One region of the Alteromonas sp. AWQ4_252 genome, then DNA from elsewhere that is predicted to be linked to it. Evidence: predicted binding sites of a transcription regulator. Region 1 holds the regulator's gene; the other holds the start of a gene.

Region 1 (7,719 bases):
AACAAATGTTGCACCAGTCACTGCAAGCAGGTGGTGAAGACGGTGCTGGCATAGAGCCAGGCCTAGCCGACAGACTACAGCAGTCTCTGCAACAGGCCGCACAACAGCAAGAGTTGGAAGGCGAGCCTGCAGTACTGTTGACATCAGGTATGTTAAGGCCCGTTTTATCTCGTTTCCTCAAGTATTCAGTAGCGGGATTACACGTTTTGTCTTATCAGGAAATACCAGATGACAAACAAATTAAAATTGTCAGCTCAGTGGGTCAATAATCTGACACCGGGTGTGGAGAAGGTGAAATGAAGATCAGACGTTTTTTTGGTAAGGACATGCGCGAGGCACTTAGCCAGGTTAAGGCTGAACTGGGGAGTGATGCAGTTATCATGTCCAACAGAAAAGTCGCAGATGGCATTGAGCTCGTTGCGGCGTATGACAAGGAACCGGAAGCTAAGCTGAAGCTTACACCCCGCCATGAAACAGCAAAGACTTCGCAACCTAAAGCGACACCTACATTGAGCGAAATAATTGGTGATGACGGCTCCGATAGCCTCAGGGCATTACTAGAGAAACAAACGGCATCTGCGGCGACGCAAAGCCAGCAGACTCCGGCATTTTCTGCATCTCAACAACAGCCTGCAAATGGACCTTCAAGCGATATGATGTTTGGCGATGATGATTCTTTATTTTCAGGCGATGTGTCGCAAGCTGAATCGGTTTTAGACAAGCCGGTATCACAAATGAATCCGGGGTTTAGTGCCCCGCAAAATGTAGCCCAGTCTCCATCAGCGAGTAACGAGTTAGACGGTATTAAAGCTGAGCTGGCCTCATTGCGAAGCGTACTACAGCATCAGGTGGCAGATCTTATGGACGCAAAAAAGCGTCAGCAGAAGCCTGTTCACAGCTACCTTATGCAGCGATTAACGGGTATGGGGCTGAGTTCCACTCTTGCTGAGCAGCTGGTTCATTATACTCCGGGTCATTACACCGAGAGGGAAGCCTGGATTTACCTTCTTAATCTTTTAGCTAATCGCGTTAATGTCAGTGGTAATGATATCCTTAATCAGACCGGCATAGTGGCTTTGGTTGGACCTACTGGTACTGGAAAAACCACTACAGTGGCAAAACTTGCAGCTCGGTACGCACAAAAATACGGTGCCGAACAAGTGGCCATGATAACAATAGATACTTATCGAATCGCAGCTTATGAGCAATTGGCTACTTATGGAAAAATTATTGGGTGCACTACGAGAAAAGCACAAAGTAGTGAAGAATTATCTGAGCAACTCTTTCAGTTACGCCATAAACGTCTAATATTAATAGATACGGCAGGCTTCAGTCAGCGGGATAGTCGTTTAATTAAACAACTTGGGCAATTTAACAGCGGTCAAGTGCAACCTGTTCGTAAATACCTGGTTGCGCAAGCAAATACCCAATATCCTGCATTACAGCGTATAATTGCAGCATACAATTCAGTGAAGCTCGATGGTTGTATATTCACAAAAGTGGATGAATGCTACAGTTTAGGTGAAGTACTGAGTATCGCGGTAGAACAACAACTGCCAGTTAGTTATGTTACAGACGGGCAGCAGGTGCCTGAAGATATTAAAATTGCTGATGCAAAATCTCTGGTTTCCGCAGCAGCAAAGCTTTATAAAAAGTATGGTTTAGACCATACTAAGTGTAATCACGCAGTTAATTCAGTTCAGGCAGTATGATCGAAGATCAAGCGAGTAGCTTACGAAAGATGAATCAGTCAAGCCTCATTAAGGTTATCGCCGTCACCGGCGGCAAAGGTGGTGTTGGGAAAACCAACATTACATTGAATACAGCTATTGCGATGGCGAAGCAGGGAAAGCGGGTTATGGTGCTGGACGCCGACCTGGGTCTTGCCAACGTCGACGTGATGTTGGGTTTGCGAGTGGAGAGAAACCTCTCTCATGTGCTATCCGGCGAATGTACGCTGGATGACGTGCTCGTTACCGGGCCCCATGGGATAAAAATTGCGCCGGCCACATCGGGCACTCAGGCCATGACAGAGTTGTCTCCTACCGAGCACGCGGGGTTAATCCGAGCATTCAGTGAGCTCCGTTCGCAAATCGATGTGTTAATTGTCGATACCGCTGCTGGTATTTCCGACATGGTGCTCAGTTTTTCCCGTGCATCTCAGGATATTATGGTGGTTGTTTGTGATGAACCCACATCACTGACTGATGCCTATGCTCTCATTAAAATTCTCAATCGCGAACACGGTGTTTTTAAATTTAAAATCGTGGCTAATATGGTCAGAGACATACGTGAAGGACAGGAATTATTCAGTAAACTTTCAAAAGTAACAGGGCGTTTTCTCGATGTAGCGCTAGAATTAGTGGCAACTGTTCCTTTTGATGAGAATATCCGTCGTGCCGTTCGCAAACAAACTTCTATTGTCGATGCTTACCCAGCTTCACCGGCGGCGCTTGCTATTACTCAATTGGCCACCAAGGCGATTAGTTGGCCTGTTCCGGCGCAACCGGGCGGTCACCTTGAATTTTTCATTGAGCAATTGGTTACCAAGCAAGCGGTAGGTGAGCAACGTTGAATAGTAAAGCGGCAGCCTATCAGCAACAATCTGATAAAGCCCAGTTGGTCGAGCGCCATGCGCCCCTTGTCAAGCGCATTGCTCACCACCTTATTGCCCGTCTTCCAGCCAGTGTTATCGTTGACGATCTCATTCAGTCAGGAATGATAGGGCTACTTGAGGCAGCAAAAAATTTCGATGGTTCTAAAGGCGCGAGTTTCGAAACTTTCGCAGGGATCCGCATTCGCGGTGCTATGCTTGATGAGATTAGAAAAGGCGATTGGACGCCGCGTTCCGTCCACAAAAACAGCCGAGCTATTACCGATGCAATCAATCAGGTCGAAAGAGAAACAGGAAGAGATGCGCGAGATACGGAAATTGCTGCTAAGCTAAATGTCAGTATCCATGCTTACCATCAAATGCTCAACGAAGTAAACGCTGGTAAGTTGGTTGGTATAGAAGATTTAGGCGTTTCTGAAGATGTTATCAGCATAGAGCAAAATAAGGGCAACGATTCACCCTTAGAAGACCTCATGCAAGGTGCTTTTCAGAAAGCGCTGGCACACGCAATTACAACGTTGCCAGAACGAGAGGCAATTGTCCTTTCCTTGTACTATGATGAAGAACTGAATTTAAGGGAAATTGGTGAAGTTCTTGACGTGAGTGAGTCAAGGGTGAGCCAAATTCACAGCCAGGCTATGCTAAAACTAAAAGCACGAATGCAGTCATGGCAGGCTGAAGAATAAAGCAAACATACGAATATCAATAACAACTGAACATTCCTCAACGGAGGCTATTTTGGACAAGAGCATGAAAATTCTTGTTGTGGATGACTTTTCTACAATGAGACGAATCATAAAGAACCTTCTAAAAGACTTAGGTTTTTCTAATATTCAGGAAGCAGATGATGGCAGTACTGCACTTCCCATGCTCCAACAGGGCGACTTTGATTTTGTCGTAACAGATTGGAACATGCCGGGAATGCAAGGTATCGACTTGCTTCGTGCCATTCGTGCCGACGATAAACTGAAGCACTTGCCTGTATTGATGGTAACTGCTGAAGCGAAGAAAGAGCAAATCGTCGCTGCTGCACAGGCAGGTGTTAATGGCTATGTGGTAAAACCATTTACAGCAGGAACGCTTAAGGAAAAACTCGATAAGATTTTTGAGCGCTTAGGTTAATCCAGCCGCGCCCCAGAGAAGAGGATTACTGGATGATACCAACAAAAAAAGTACCTATCTCGCTCGAAGAAGCAAAGCAACTGGTTACCTATTTAGAGCAGGGAGATGAAGATTCAGCCAATTCACTATTGGAAGTAGTCTCCGCAAAAGAGTCTGTCGAATTGTTTGCCGAAGTGGGAAAGTTGACTCGTCAACTTCACGACGCACTTAATAGTTTTCAACTTGATGAGCGCATTGCTGGCCTTGCCAATGACGATATCCCGGATGCGCAAACACGCCTTACCTACGTAATTGAAGAAACGGAAAAAGCAGCGAATACAACCATGGACGCTGTGGAATCCTGCATGCCTATCGCTGAGGCGCTGTCGGAGAAAATTGGCAGTATTGAGCCTGAGTGGAAAAAATTAATGACCCGTCAGATCGAGCTGGGTGAGTTCAAGTCGCTGTGTCTCGATATTGATACCTTATTTACGCAAACCTCAACTGATGCGTCAAAACTGACCAGTTTATTAACAGAAGTATTAATGGCACAAGGCTATCAGGATCTTACCGGGCAGGTAATTCGCCGTGTCATTGACCTTGTAAAAGAGGTCGAAGACAGTTTGGTAAATATGCTGACTGTATTTGGAGAAAAAGAAGGCCAACCATCGCCTGCTAAATCTAAATCAGTCGACGCTGTGGAAGCTGAAGGACCGATTATAAATGCTGAAGAGCGGGATGATGTAGTACAAGGCCAGGATGACGTAGATGATCTACTGTCAAGCCTAGGTTTTTAGGGGAGCGCGAACATGTCGTTTGAGGTTGATGAGGATATCTTACAGGACTTTTTGGTTGAAGCCGGTGAGATCTTGGAACAGTTACAGGAGCAGTTGGTCGATTTGGAAAATAATCCAGAAGACGCCGACCTTCTAAACGCAATATTCAGAGGATACCACACAGTTAAGGGCGGGGCTGGGTTCTTGTCTTTGACCGAATTGGTGGAAATCTGCCACGGCGCCGAAAACGTTTTCGACGTCATGCGAAATGGTCAGCGAAACCTGACACCTGAATTGATGGACGTTATTTTACAAGCCACTGATGTGGTTGTTGAAATGTTCGAAAAGGTGAAATCAAGAGAGCCCCTTGAAGCCGCAGATGCTACCTTGGTAGATGTACTCCACAAACTCAGCAAACCTGAATCTCCTGATGAAGATATCTTTGGTACTGAAACGGCTGTTGGAGAACAACCAGTAGCGACGGAACCGGAAGAGCCCGCCGTAGTCATTCAGGACACTCCTGCTGCTCCGGAAGTTGCTGCGGTTAACGAAGTATCTGAAGATGGTAGTATTGAAGATATCTCTGAAGATGAATTTGAGGCGTTACTTGATCAACTTCACGGCTCAGGAGCTCCCGGTCGTCCTTCGGAGCCAGAATCGGCGGTAGCGAAGACGGAAGCGACTTCAGTGCCACCACCTGCAGCGGCACCAGGTGATGGTGGCGACGACATTACAGATGATGAGTTTGAAGCACTTCTCGATGAGCTGCACGGCAAAGGGCAGTTTAAAGGTGAGAGTAAAGCGCCTGCCCCAGCGTCGACGCCAGCAACTACTGCGGAAACTAGTGCTTCATCAGGTTCAGACGGTGATGAAATCACTGACGACGAATTTGAAGCGCTGTTAGATCAGCTCCACGGAAAGGGCCAGGGCCCAAGCATTGAGGCCAATGTTTCGGTAGATGAAAAAGCTACCAAAGCAGTACAGGCTGCGAAAGCCGAACAGGCTAAAGCGGCGGCACCTGTAACCAAAAAACCAGAAGCCACGCCAGCTGCAAAACCGGCACCGGCTGCCAAGCCAGCAGCGAAGCCTGCGGCGACGAAAAAAGACGATAAAAAAGGTTCGCCTGCCCCACCTCCGGCAGAGACAACAGTTCGTGTTGATACCAAGCGCCTTGATCAGATTATGAACATGGTAGGTGAACTTGTATTGGTGCGAAACCGTTTATTGAGCCTGGGTATCAATACCAACGACGAAGACATGTCTAAAGCTATTGCCAATTTAGATGTGGTGACAGGGGACCTCCAGGGTGCAGTAATGAAAACCCGGATGCAACCAATTAAGAAAGTATTTGGCCGGTTCCCCCGGGTTGTGCGTGACCTTGCGCGAAGTCTGAAAAAAGAAATCACCCTTGAGCTTGAAGGGGAAGAAACAGATCTGGATAAAAACCTGGTAGAAGCTCTGGCAGACCCCTTGGTTCACTTGGTGAGAAACTCGGTGGATCACGGTATAGAAATGCCTGACGACCGTGCCAATGCCGGCAAACCAAGAATGGGTACGGTGAAACTCGCGGCTTCTCAGGAAGGTGATCACATTTTACTGACTATCGAAGACGATGGTAAGGGAATGGATCCGGAAAAGTTGAAAGAAATTGCCATCAGCAGGGGGGTTCTTGACGCCGATGCAGCTGCAAGAATGTCTGATGTTGAAGCTTTTAACCTAATATTCGCCCCTGGCTTTTCCACCAAAACGGAAATAAGTGATATTTCTGGTCGTGGTGTGGGCATGGATGTGGTTAAAACCAAAATTACCCAGCTTAACGGCACAGTGAATATTGATTCGCAACTCGGTAAGGGAACATGCCTTGAAATAAAGGTACCTCTGACCCTCGCTATACTGCCAACGTTGATGATTGTGGTTGGTCAACAAACTTTCGCATTACCCTTAGGAGCGGTAAACGAAATTATTAATATGGACATTAAAAAGACCAATACGGTTGATGGCCAGCTAACGATGATCGTTCGCTCTAAAGCAATACCGCTGTTCTTCCTTGGTGAGTGGCTTATACGTGGCCCTAAAAACATTGATCGAGAAAAAGGTCATGTAGTAGTGGTACAGATAGGTACGCAACAAGTAGGTTTCGTTGTTGACGCACTAATTGGTCAGGAAGAAGTCGTTATTAAACCCTTGGATGCATTGTTACAGGGAACGCCAGGTATGGCGGGAGCGACTATTACCTCTGATGGCGGTATTGCGCTAATCCTGGATGTGCCGAGCTTGTTGAAGCGCTACGCTCGAAAGTCGTAGGGGTTAGTTTAAAGGAATTAAAGTTAGATGGCTTTTAAAGTCCTGGTGGTGGATGACTCCACCTTTTACAGACGACGTGTTCGGGAAATTCTAGACGAGGACAGAGACCTACAAGTAGTTGGTGAAGCCCGCAATGGAAAAGAGGCGTTAGCGTTGCTGACTGAGCTTTCCCCAGATGTGGTTACAATGGACGTGGAAATGCCTGTTATGGATGGTATTTCCGCAGTGAAAGCCATTATGGAGAAACGCCCTGTACCGATCCTTATGTTTTCGTCTTTAACCCATGCCGGCGCACAGGCGACACTTGATGCGCTTGAAGCCGGGGCATTAGATTTTTTACCGAAGAAATTTGAAGAAATCGCAAAAGAACGCAAGGATGCTGTAGGTTTATTACGCACGAAGGTCAGGTTATTAGCACGGCGTGGAGTGGGCATTGGGCGTGCGCCTAATTTGAGGCAAGAGCGGACTACAGCGTCGCCGAGGATGCCGGCTAACGCACCAAAAGCTACGTTCTTTAAATCCTCCAGTTTGCTAACAGGCAGAGAAGAAGCGGTTTCTCAGCCAACTGTAACCAGAGTTAAGGCGTCGGGTAAACGATACCGTTGTTTGGCGATAGGGGCGTCCACCGGTGGGCCTGTCGCGCTGCAAAAAGTGCTGTCTGAGTTACCGGTCAATTTTCCCTATCCTATCATTCTGGTCCAGCATATGCCCGGGACTTTCACGAACGCTTTTGCACAACGACTCAATAACCACTGCCGTATTTCAGTAAAAGAAGCCGAACACGGTGACGTACTTAAACCTGGTGTTGCTTACTTGGCGCCAGGAGGAAAACAAATGCTGGTGAAGAAAGGCGCCAGACCAACAATAGAAATTCAAGATGCAGATGCAAACCAAAAGGCGACCTATAAACCCAGCGTGGATATT
Region 2 (7,719 bases), 2.3 Mb from region 1:
TAGCTTCGTGCTTGCTTCCTCCTCTTCGCTTCGCGTTGTCACTCAGTCAGTCACATACGATATGTATGCTCCCTCCTTCGTTCCTAGCTCAGCTCGATGAGAAACCAATCACTCGCTATTTCCTCTTATTCACATGAGTTAAGGAATAAGATTTCATAGCATTACAGGAAAATCCAAGAGTTGCGACAACTCAAAAGGATGGATTTTGCTGCGCCAACCCCGCCTTTTTGTCCAGGGTTAGGTGAGATGTTATCTCTGTTGTATGCATGACTGTCTAATCAATTACATTGCAGCTTTCGCTGCGCCGTTTGTCAGATAGAGTAGCGTGAAAGAACATCTTTTCGATATTCTCAGTTACTCAATTTGATTGATTACTAATATCAGCTTTCCAAATTGTTAAAGAACACGTTTAGAGTAAAAAACCCTAATCAATACTCACTTAACAAGCGGTTATTCATTAGGATTTCAGTTCCTCTCCACGACCATTTCCAGTTATCAGCCAATTCGCTTGGTGAGATTAGTTTGAATGCGAGAAGCGCAGTGTGCGAGTAGCACATGAGCATCACAGCGTTCAAAATATCGAAGCCAAGTAGAATTGGTAGGCTTGGGCAGACTTGAACTGCCGACCTCACCCTTATCAGGGGTGCGCTCTAACCAGCTGAGCTACAAGCCTCCTGCTTACTGCGCCTGAAGCTCGTACTTGAATACTTTGTTTCGTCGCTCGTCAGTTACATACTTATGTATGCGCCTTCCTCACTCCTCAAGTCGTATCCAATTACAACTTTCATGCTTGCAATCAGTGACTTATTAGCAATTTTGCTAGTTTTCACTGACCTAGCAGAATCTGGTGGAGCTAAGCAGGATCGAACTGCTGACCTCCTGAATGCAAATCAGGCGCTCTCCCAGCTGAGCTATAGCCCCATAATTGGTCGTTCTTTTAATAACAAAACAATCTGTGTGAACACTACGCTAAAAGGCAGTTGACGATTTTTAAGGTAAGGAGGTGATCCAACCCCAGGTTCCCCTAGGGTTACCTTGTTACGACTTCACCCCAGTCATGAAACACAAAGTGGTAATCGTCCTCCCGAAGGTTAGACTAACTACTTCTTTTGCATCCCACTCCCATGGTGTGACGGGCGGTGTGTACAAGGCCCGGGAACGTATTCACCGCAGTATGCTGACCTGCGATTACTAGCGATTCCGACTTCACGGAGTCGAGTTGCAGACTCCGATCCGGACTACGATATTCTTTAAGGGGTCCGCTCCACATCGCTGTCTCGCTTCCCTCTGTAAATACCATTGTAGCACGTGTGTAGCCCTACACGTAAGGGCCATGATGACTTGACGTCGTCCCCACCTTCCTCCGGTTTGTCACCGGCAGTCTCCTTAAAGTGCCCAACTTAATGCTGGCAACTAAGGACAAGGGTTGCGCTCGTTGCGGGACTTAACCCAACATCTCACGACACGAGCTGACGACAGCCATGCAGCACCTGTGTCAGAGTTCCCGAAGGCACCAATCCATCTCTGGAAAGTTCTCTGCATGTCAAGTGTAGGTAAGGTTCTTCGCGTTGCTTCGAATTAAACCACATGCTCCACCGCTTGTGCGGGCCCCCGTCAATTCATTTGAGTTTTAACCTTGCGGCCGTACTCCCCAGGCGGTCTACTTAGCGCGTTAGCTTCGCTACGCACGAATTAAATTCACACACAGCTAGTAGACAGCGTTTACGGTGTGGACTACCAGGGTATCTAATCCTGTTCGCTACCCACACTTTCGGACATGAGCGTCAGTCTTTGGCCAGGGAGTCGCCTTCGCCACTGATGTTCCTCCAGATATCTACGCATTTCACCGCTACACCTGGAATTCCACTCCCCTCTCCAAGACTCTAGTCTGCCAGTTCTAAATGACCATCCCAGGTTGAGCCCGGGGCTTTCACATCTAGCTTAACAAACCGCCTGCGTCCGCTTTACGCCCAGTAATTCCGATTAACGCTCGCACCCTCCGTATTACCGCGGCTGCTGGCACGGAGTTAGCCGGTGCTTCTTCTGTTGTTAACGTCACAGCTGGCAGGTATTAACTACCAACCTTTCCTCACAACTGAAAGTGCTTTACAACCCGAAGGCCTTCTTCACACACGCGGCATGGCTGCATCAGGGTTTCCCCCATTGTGCAATATTCCCCACTGCTGCCTCCCGTAGGAGTCTGGGCCGTGTCTCAGTCCCAGTGTGGCTGATCTTCCTCTCAGAACAGCTAGAGATCGTCGCCTTGGTGAGCCTTTACCTCACCAACTAGCTAATCTCACTTGGGCCTCTCTTCAGGTAGGAGCCTAAGCCCCCTTTGGTCCGTAGACGTTATGCGGTATTAGCAGTCGTTTCCAACTGTTATCCCCCTCCCAAAGGCAAGTTCCCAAGCATTACTCACCCGTCCGCCACTCGTCAGCAAATAGCAAGCTATTCCTGTTACCGTTCGACTTGCATGTGTTAGGCCTGCCGCCAGCGTTCAATCTGAGCCATGATCAAACTCTTCAATTAAAATCGAAAAACTATTTATGAATCGTCGGTTGACACTCTTAACGAGTGCCCACACAGATTGTCTTGTTATAAATTGTTAAAGAACATTTTTGCTAACTTTCGTTAGCGGCTTCAGCGGTTTCCCCTGAAGCGGGACGCGCATTCTACGCGTTTCGTTTTCAGTGTCAACAACTTTTTGAAAATTAATTTCTAAAGTGTTTTCCGTGAAAACCGTCATTAAAAGCTTAAGTTAAGTATTAATAACGACTTCTTCGTTTCTCGCTAGGCGTTCCCCGTCGAAGTGGTGCGCATTCTACGCATCAGAGATTTTTCGTCAACCCCTTTTTTATCCTTTTTAGTGATTTTTTGTAATAAACACCTTAAACGCCTAGTTTTCCTACAATTCCCTTTTTGACACTAGCCTTTAGTCTACTATTTCATCAGATCGTTGTTCAAATTGTTACAAATGAGTAAACTATAAACAGCCTCCACCGTTCACAAAAAATAATTAAGGTAGGTATATGAAAGTAGGCTTTGTTCCATGCGCAATTATTAGCGCGGTTTTCGCTGTAGCAGGCTATGTGATTTTTTCTTCTGTCAGTTTTGAAGATTCCTTACCAATCACGGTTGCTATTTCTTTATTTGTTAGTGGTATTGTTACCCCATGGTTGGCTTCTTTATTTAATGCTTCTTCGCAAGTTAAGTCTGAACCCTCTCGTTCAGATACTGTATCGAATGCTGAAACTGCAACTTTGTATGTTGGAAATTTGCCGTATAAGGCAAATGAAGATGCGGTTAAAGAGTACTTCGATAACTTTATTAATGTGCAAAGTGTTCGTTTAATGAAAGATCGTCGAACCGGGAAACGTAAAGGTTACGGTTTTATAGAAGTGGTGACCGCCGATATAGATGCTGCAATTGGTCAGTTAAATGACAAGGTGTTTTTAGAAAGAACACTCAAAGTACGTGCAGCAAGGGAAAAAGGTGAATCTGATTCCGAAGATTGATAGACAAAATCTAAAAACCCCGGTCATGCCGGGGTTTTTATTATCTGACAAAAATTTACTTTGATTACTGCTCTGCACTTGGCTCGCTAATTGGTTGCGTCTTTTGTTGTTCCGGAATGGCTTCTAGCAAACGCTGATTAAACGAGTGAAAACGATTTATTGCTGAAACTAAATCAGGCACCTGCACATCTTTCATCTCATTGATGATTCCGTTGATAAGAGAATTGAAATCTTCTCCTGACGCCAACTTTTCAGTTGCGTTTTCAAATACGCTCAGCATTTTATCAAGATACTGGGCAATTGGGCGAGCTTCATCTCCGTGAGAACCACTTTCAGAGCCTTCTTTATAATGCTGAATTTCACCATAAGTTTTTACAACTTCAGTCTGCTGAACTCTGTTCATTTGAAGAGCATAGCCAACCAGTTCTTCATCGTCGTAACCAATTTCTAATGCCTGCTCAAAAGCGGAATCTATATCTCCAGAATAAAAAGTATCAGCAAGATCGTTTATCGAGCCCACTAGATCAGCGATTGCAGTTAACTCGCCATCATCCAACTCACCTTTTAAAGAAAAGCTTATACCCTGACTTTCAAAGTAGCTATAGTTCTCAGAGACAGCTGTCGCACCCAGCTGTTGGTTATCAGTTGAACCAGCATCACTGTTTATAGGGTTACTGCTACTCACCTGGCGCTGATATTGATATGACTGACTACTTTCAAAACTTAGCGTTATTTCATCGCCATCTCGCGTACGAATAAGCAAACTTGCCGAAGCGGCGTTTGAAGCACTTGCGCTCACCCCACCTTCAACAGCTTGTGTAGACATATCGCTATTCTTATTAAGCAGTTTATTCTCCAGATCAATCAATCGATTCTCAATAAGCGCTTGGCTGCGGTCGATTCCCGTTGCAATGTCGTCATTCATAAGACCACCAATATCTCGCTGAGCCAGCGCTATACCGCGGGACACACCCTCTCTTGCCTGCGAAAAAAGACCGTCTAATTTTTCAGTATCGGCGCCGCTGTCTGCCGCTCCCTGAATAACACCACCAACAAAACGCATAACGTTTGTTGCAACAGCTTCAAAATCAAACAGAGAAGCTTCTTTCTCTTTGGCCTCATCAGAATTTTTACCGAACTTACCTTTCTGTCCATCCACGGTAATTTGTGATTCCATCGATGAACTGTATACTTTTAAACCGATGGATGTCTGCGAAGCACTCATGCTAACCGAAGCATTCTGACTTTGTTGAAACTCAGCTGCTTGTCGAAGCCCTTCCTGTTGCAACTGTTTCTTCATTGCCTTAACTGGGTCGTCCACTGACTTTTGCTCAGTAACAACGGGCTTTTGCTCACCAACAAATGCCTTGATATCACCTACGTTCATAATCTTGTCCTCACTATCCTCTCTAGTTATATCGGCCGTACCAAGGAATTGTTTAATTTTAATGCAATATTTTCTTGTTGATTGCACAATATGAGAAACGCTCTACAATGCGCAGCCCATACTCGAATGCAAAATGAACCTGTTTAATATGCAAAAACACAGTCAGGAATACACAGCGCAACTTGAAGAAAAGACGCAACGACTAACGCGCTTACTGAGTCGTTTTGACAGCCCACCATTATCTGTTTTTAGCTCTCAGGAAGTTGGGTATCGCATGCGGGCTGAGTTTCGCGTTTGGCATGATGATAATGATCTGTATCACATTATGTTTGATAGCGAGACCAAAGAAAAATATCGCGTTGACCAATTTCCACCTGCGAGTAAGACTATTAATGCAGCAATGAAAGCACTGATAGACGCAGTTCGTCCAAATACCATATTACGTAAAAAGCTCTTTCAGGTGGATTATCTAACAGGCTTGTCCGGTGAACTTGTGATCAGCCTGCTATATCACCGTCAGCTTGATGATGAGTGGGAAGGCGAAGCCTTATTGCTGAAAGAATCACTGGCAGAACAATTTGGTACAGTGAATATTATTGGGCGAGCCAGAAAGCAGAAAAAATTAATCGGCAATGATTTTATCATCGAAAAATTGCCCGTTCATAACCGCGATTTCTTATTCAAGCATATCGAGAATAGCTTCACGCAGCCCAACGCGGCCGTTAATTGCAACATGATTGAATGGGCGCTTTCAGTTTGCCAGCACAATAACGGAGATCTTCTGGAAATGTACTGTGGTGCAGGGAATTTCTCTTTGCCAATGGCGAGTCGTTTCAGACGCGTTATTGGCACTGAAATCGCCAAGCCATCTGTTCAGGCCGCGCAGTTTAACATTCAAGCTAATGGAATCGAAAACGTTGATATCGTGCGACTATCAGCAGAGGAATTTACCGAGGCATTGAAAACAGGCAGGACGTTTTCGCGATTAAATGGCATTGAACTTAGTGGTTACAACTTCACCACAGTGTTAGTGGACCCACCCCGTGCAGGCCTTGACATTGCTTCGCTAAAGATGATTCAGGATTACGACGAAATCATTTATGTATCCTGTAACCCAGATACCCTGGCAGAAAATCTCGAGACATTAACTCAGACACATACCATCGAAGCTTCGGCCTTATTCGATCAGTTTCCCTTTACTCATCATATAGAGGCAGGAGTAAAACTGGTTAAAAGATCGCAGAGTTAATTATAAAACCTCTTTTGATCGGTAATGGCTTGCGCCCAATTGAACGAAACGCAATTGGGCTTTAACCCGCGCACCGATATCCTGTCTCAAGGCGACATCCACTTCCAAGGCTTCAGCGCCAGCGCTAAACACTAACCTGACCATCGCTTCTGCCTGTAAGCTGGCAAGCTGATGCTCTACCCCTTGTCTCTCGATAATATAATCAGCCAATTCTTCAATAAAATGCTGAATTTCACGCAATACGGCCATGCGATACGCTGTTGAAGTACCAGTATGTTCTCTTAAGAGCAAGCGGAACACGTTTGTATTAGCCGTTATAAACTCCATAAATGTATCTACCGACGTGTCTATGACACCACCTCCAGACGCAATTCTCCGCCGCGCCTGCCGCATAAGTTGGCGAAGCGCTAAACCCGCTTCGTCTACCAGTGTTAATCCGAGTTCATCGATGTCTTTGAAATGCCGATAAAAGGATGTGGGAGCAATACCCGCTTCTCTTGAGACTTCTCTCAAACTAATCGCGGACAAACTGCGCTGCGCATCAAGTAAGCCAAAAGCAGCATTGATTATATTTTGCCGTGTTTTGAGTTTTTGTTCTTGTCTCGACATCCTTTACTCCAGTCAGCGCGAATCGTGGATCATAGTTTACCTTATAACGCTGGTGATGCGACCCTTGTTAAACCCTACCTGCAAAATAAAACTTTCCCCAACTCAAAGAGTTAAAGTTTGTGATTGTCCCCCGTGTAAATATTGGTCTATGTTTTAGTGGTAAAAACAGTGATTTCACTTGCTTGATCGCAGGGAAAAGGCTAAATTAGCGTACAGTTGTAAGCTGAGTTTGAAACATGAAAAAACCTCGAATTATTCTCACAAATGTACTGGTATTTATTATTACCGGTGCTATAGCCCTGCTCGGAGTACCCTTGTGGGCTTTAACCGTTGGTTTTGATACCACGGAAGTTGTTGTGGCCATCTGCCTTTTTTACTTTACCGGTATGTCAATCACCGCCGGGTATCATCGTTTGTGGTCTCACAAAACATACGATGCGAATATTGGCGTTCGGGTCATCCTCGCAATTGGTGGGGCCATGGCACTGCAAAACAGTATCTTACATTGGTCGTCTGATCATCGAATTCATCATCGTCACGTTGACAATAACGATCATGACCCATACTCCGCCAAACGTGGATTGTGGTTCGCTCATATTGGCTGGATGCTGAGGGAGTACCAGTCCCATCGTTATGACGATTACAACAACTGCCGTGATCTACAAAAAGATCCTGTCGTTATGTGGCAACACAAATACTATTTACCGATTGTACTTGCCGCGAACTTTGGGATTACCGGTTTGTTGGGATGGATTAATGGTGATGTACTGAGCATGATGCTTTTCGCCGGTGTCTTCCGCTTATTTCTTGTGCATCACGTAACTTTTTTCATAAATTCACTGGCTCACTATTGGGGCAGCCAGCCCTACACCGATAAAAATACAGCCAGAGACAATGGTATTCTGGCCTTTTTTACCTTCGGAGAAGGTTATCATAATTATCATCATATCTTTGAGTAC

Evidence for each region. Region 1 encodes FliA, which starts transcription of late flagellar genes. Its sites were predicted from a motif close to CTAAAGNTNNNNNNNNNNNNGCCGATA; they were not measured.
Region 2: ACXACM_RS19535 (DUF5610 domain-containing protein) is a predicted target of FliA. The motif match lies at 4,932-4,958, and genes of this name have one in related genera.

Annotation. Positions count from the first base shown of each region.
Region 1 covers NZ_JBSWSV010000001.1:2,195,306-2,203,024, forward strand. The annotation lists gene flhA (flagellar biosynthesis protein FlhA) at 1-269, shown strand, start outside; gene flhF (flagellar biosynthesis protein FlhF) at 297-1,712, shown strand; gene ACXACM_RS09715 (MinD/ParA family ATP-binding protein) at 1,709-2,575, shown strand; gene ACXACM_RS09720 (RNA polymerase sigma factor FliA) at 2,572-3,300, shown strand; gene cheY (chemotaxis response regulator CheY) at 3,353-3,736, shown strand; gene ACXACM_RS09730 (protein phosphatase CheZ) at 3,769-4,512, shown strand; gene ACXACM_RS09735 (chemotaxis protein CheA) at 4,525-6,795, shown strand; gene ACXACM_RS09740 (protein-glutamate methylesterase/protein-glutamine glutaminase) at 6,823-7,719, shown strand, end outside.
Region 2 covers NZ_JBSWSV010000001.1:4,466,683-4,474,401, forward strand. The annotation lists tRNA gene ACXACM_RS19515 (tRNA-Ile) at 597-673, opposite strand; tRNA gene ACXACM_RS19520 (tRNA-Ala) at 846-921, opposite strand; rRNA gene ACXACM_RS19525 (16S ribosomal RNA) at 997-2,529, opposite strand; gene ACXACM_RS19530 (RNA recognition motif domain-containing protein) at 3,030-3,515, shown strand; gene ACXACM_RS19535 (DUF5610 domain-containing protein) at 3,580-4,902, opposite strand; gene trmA (tRNA (uridine(54)-C5)-methyltransferase TrmA) at 5,051-6,151, shown strand; gene fabR (HTH-type transcriptional repressor FabR) at 6,152-6,760, opposite strand; gene ACXACM_RS19550 (acyl-CoA desaturase) at 6,997-7,719, shown strand, end outside.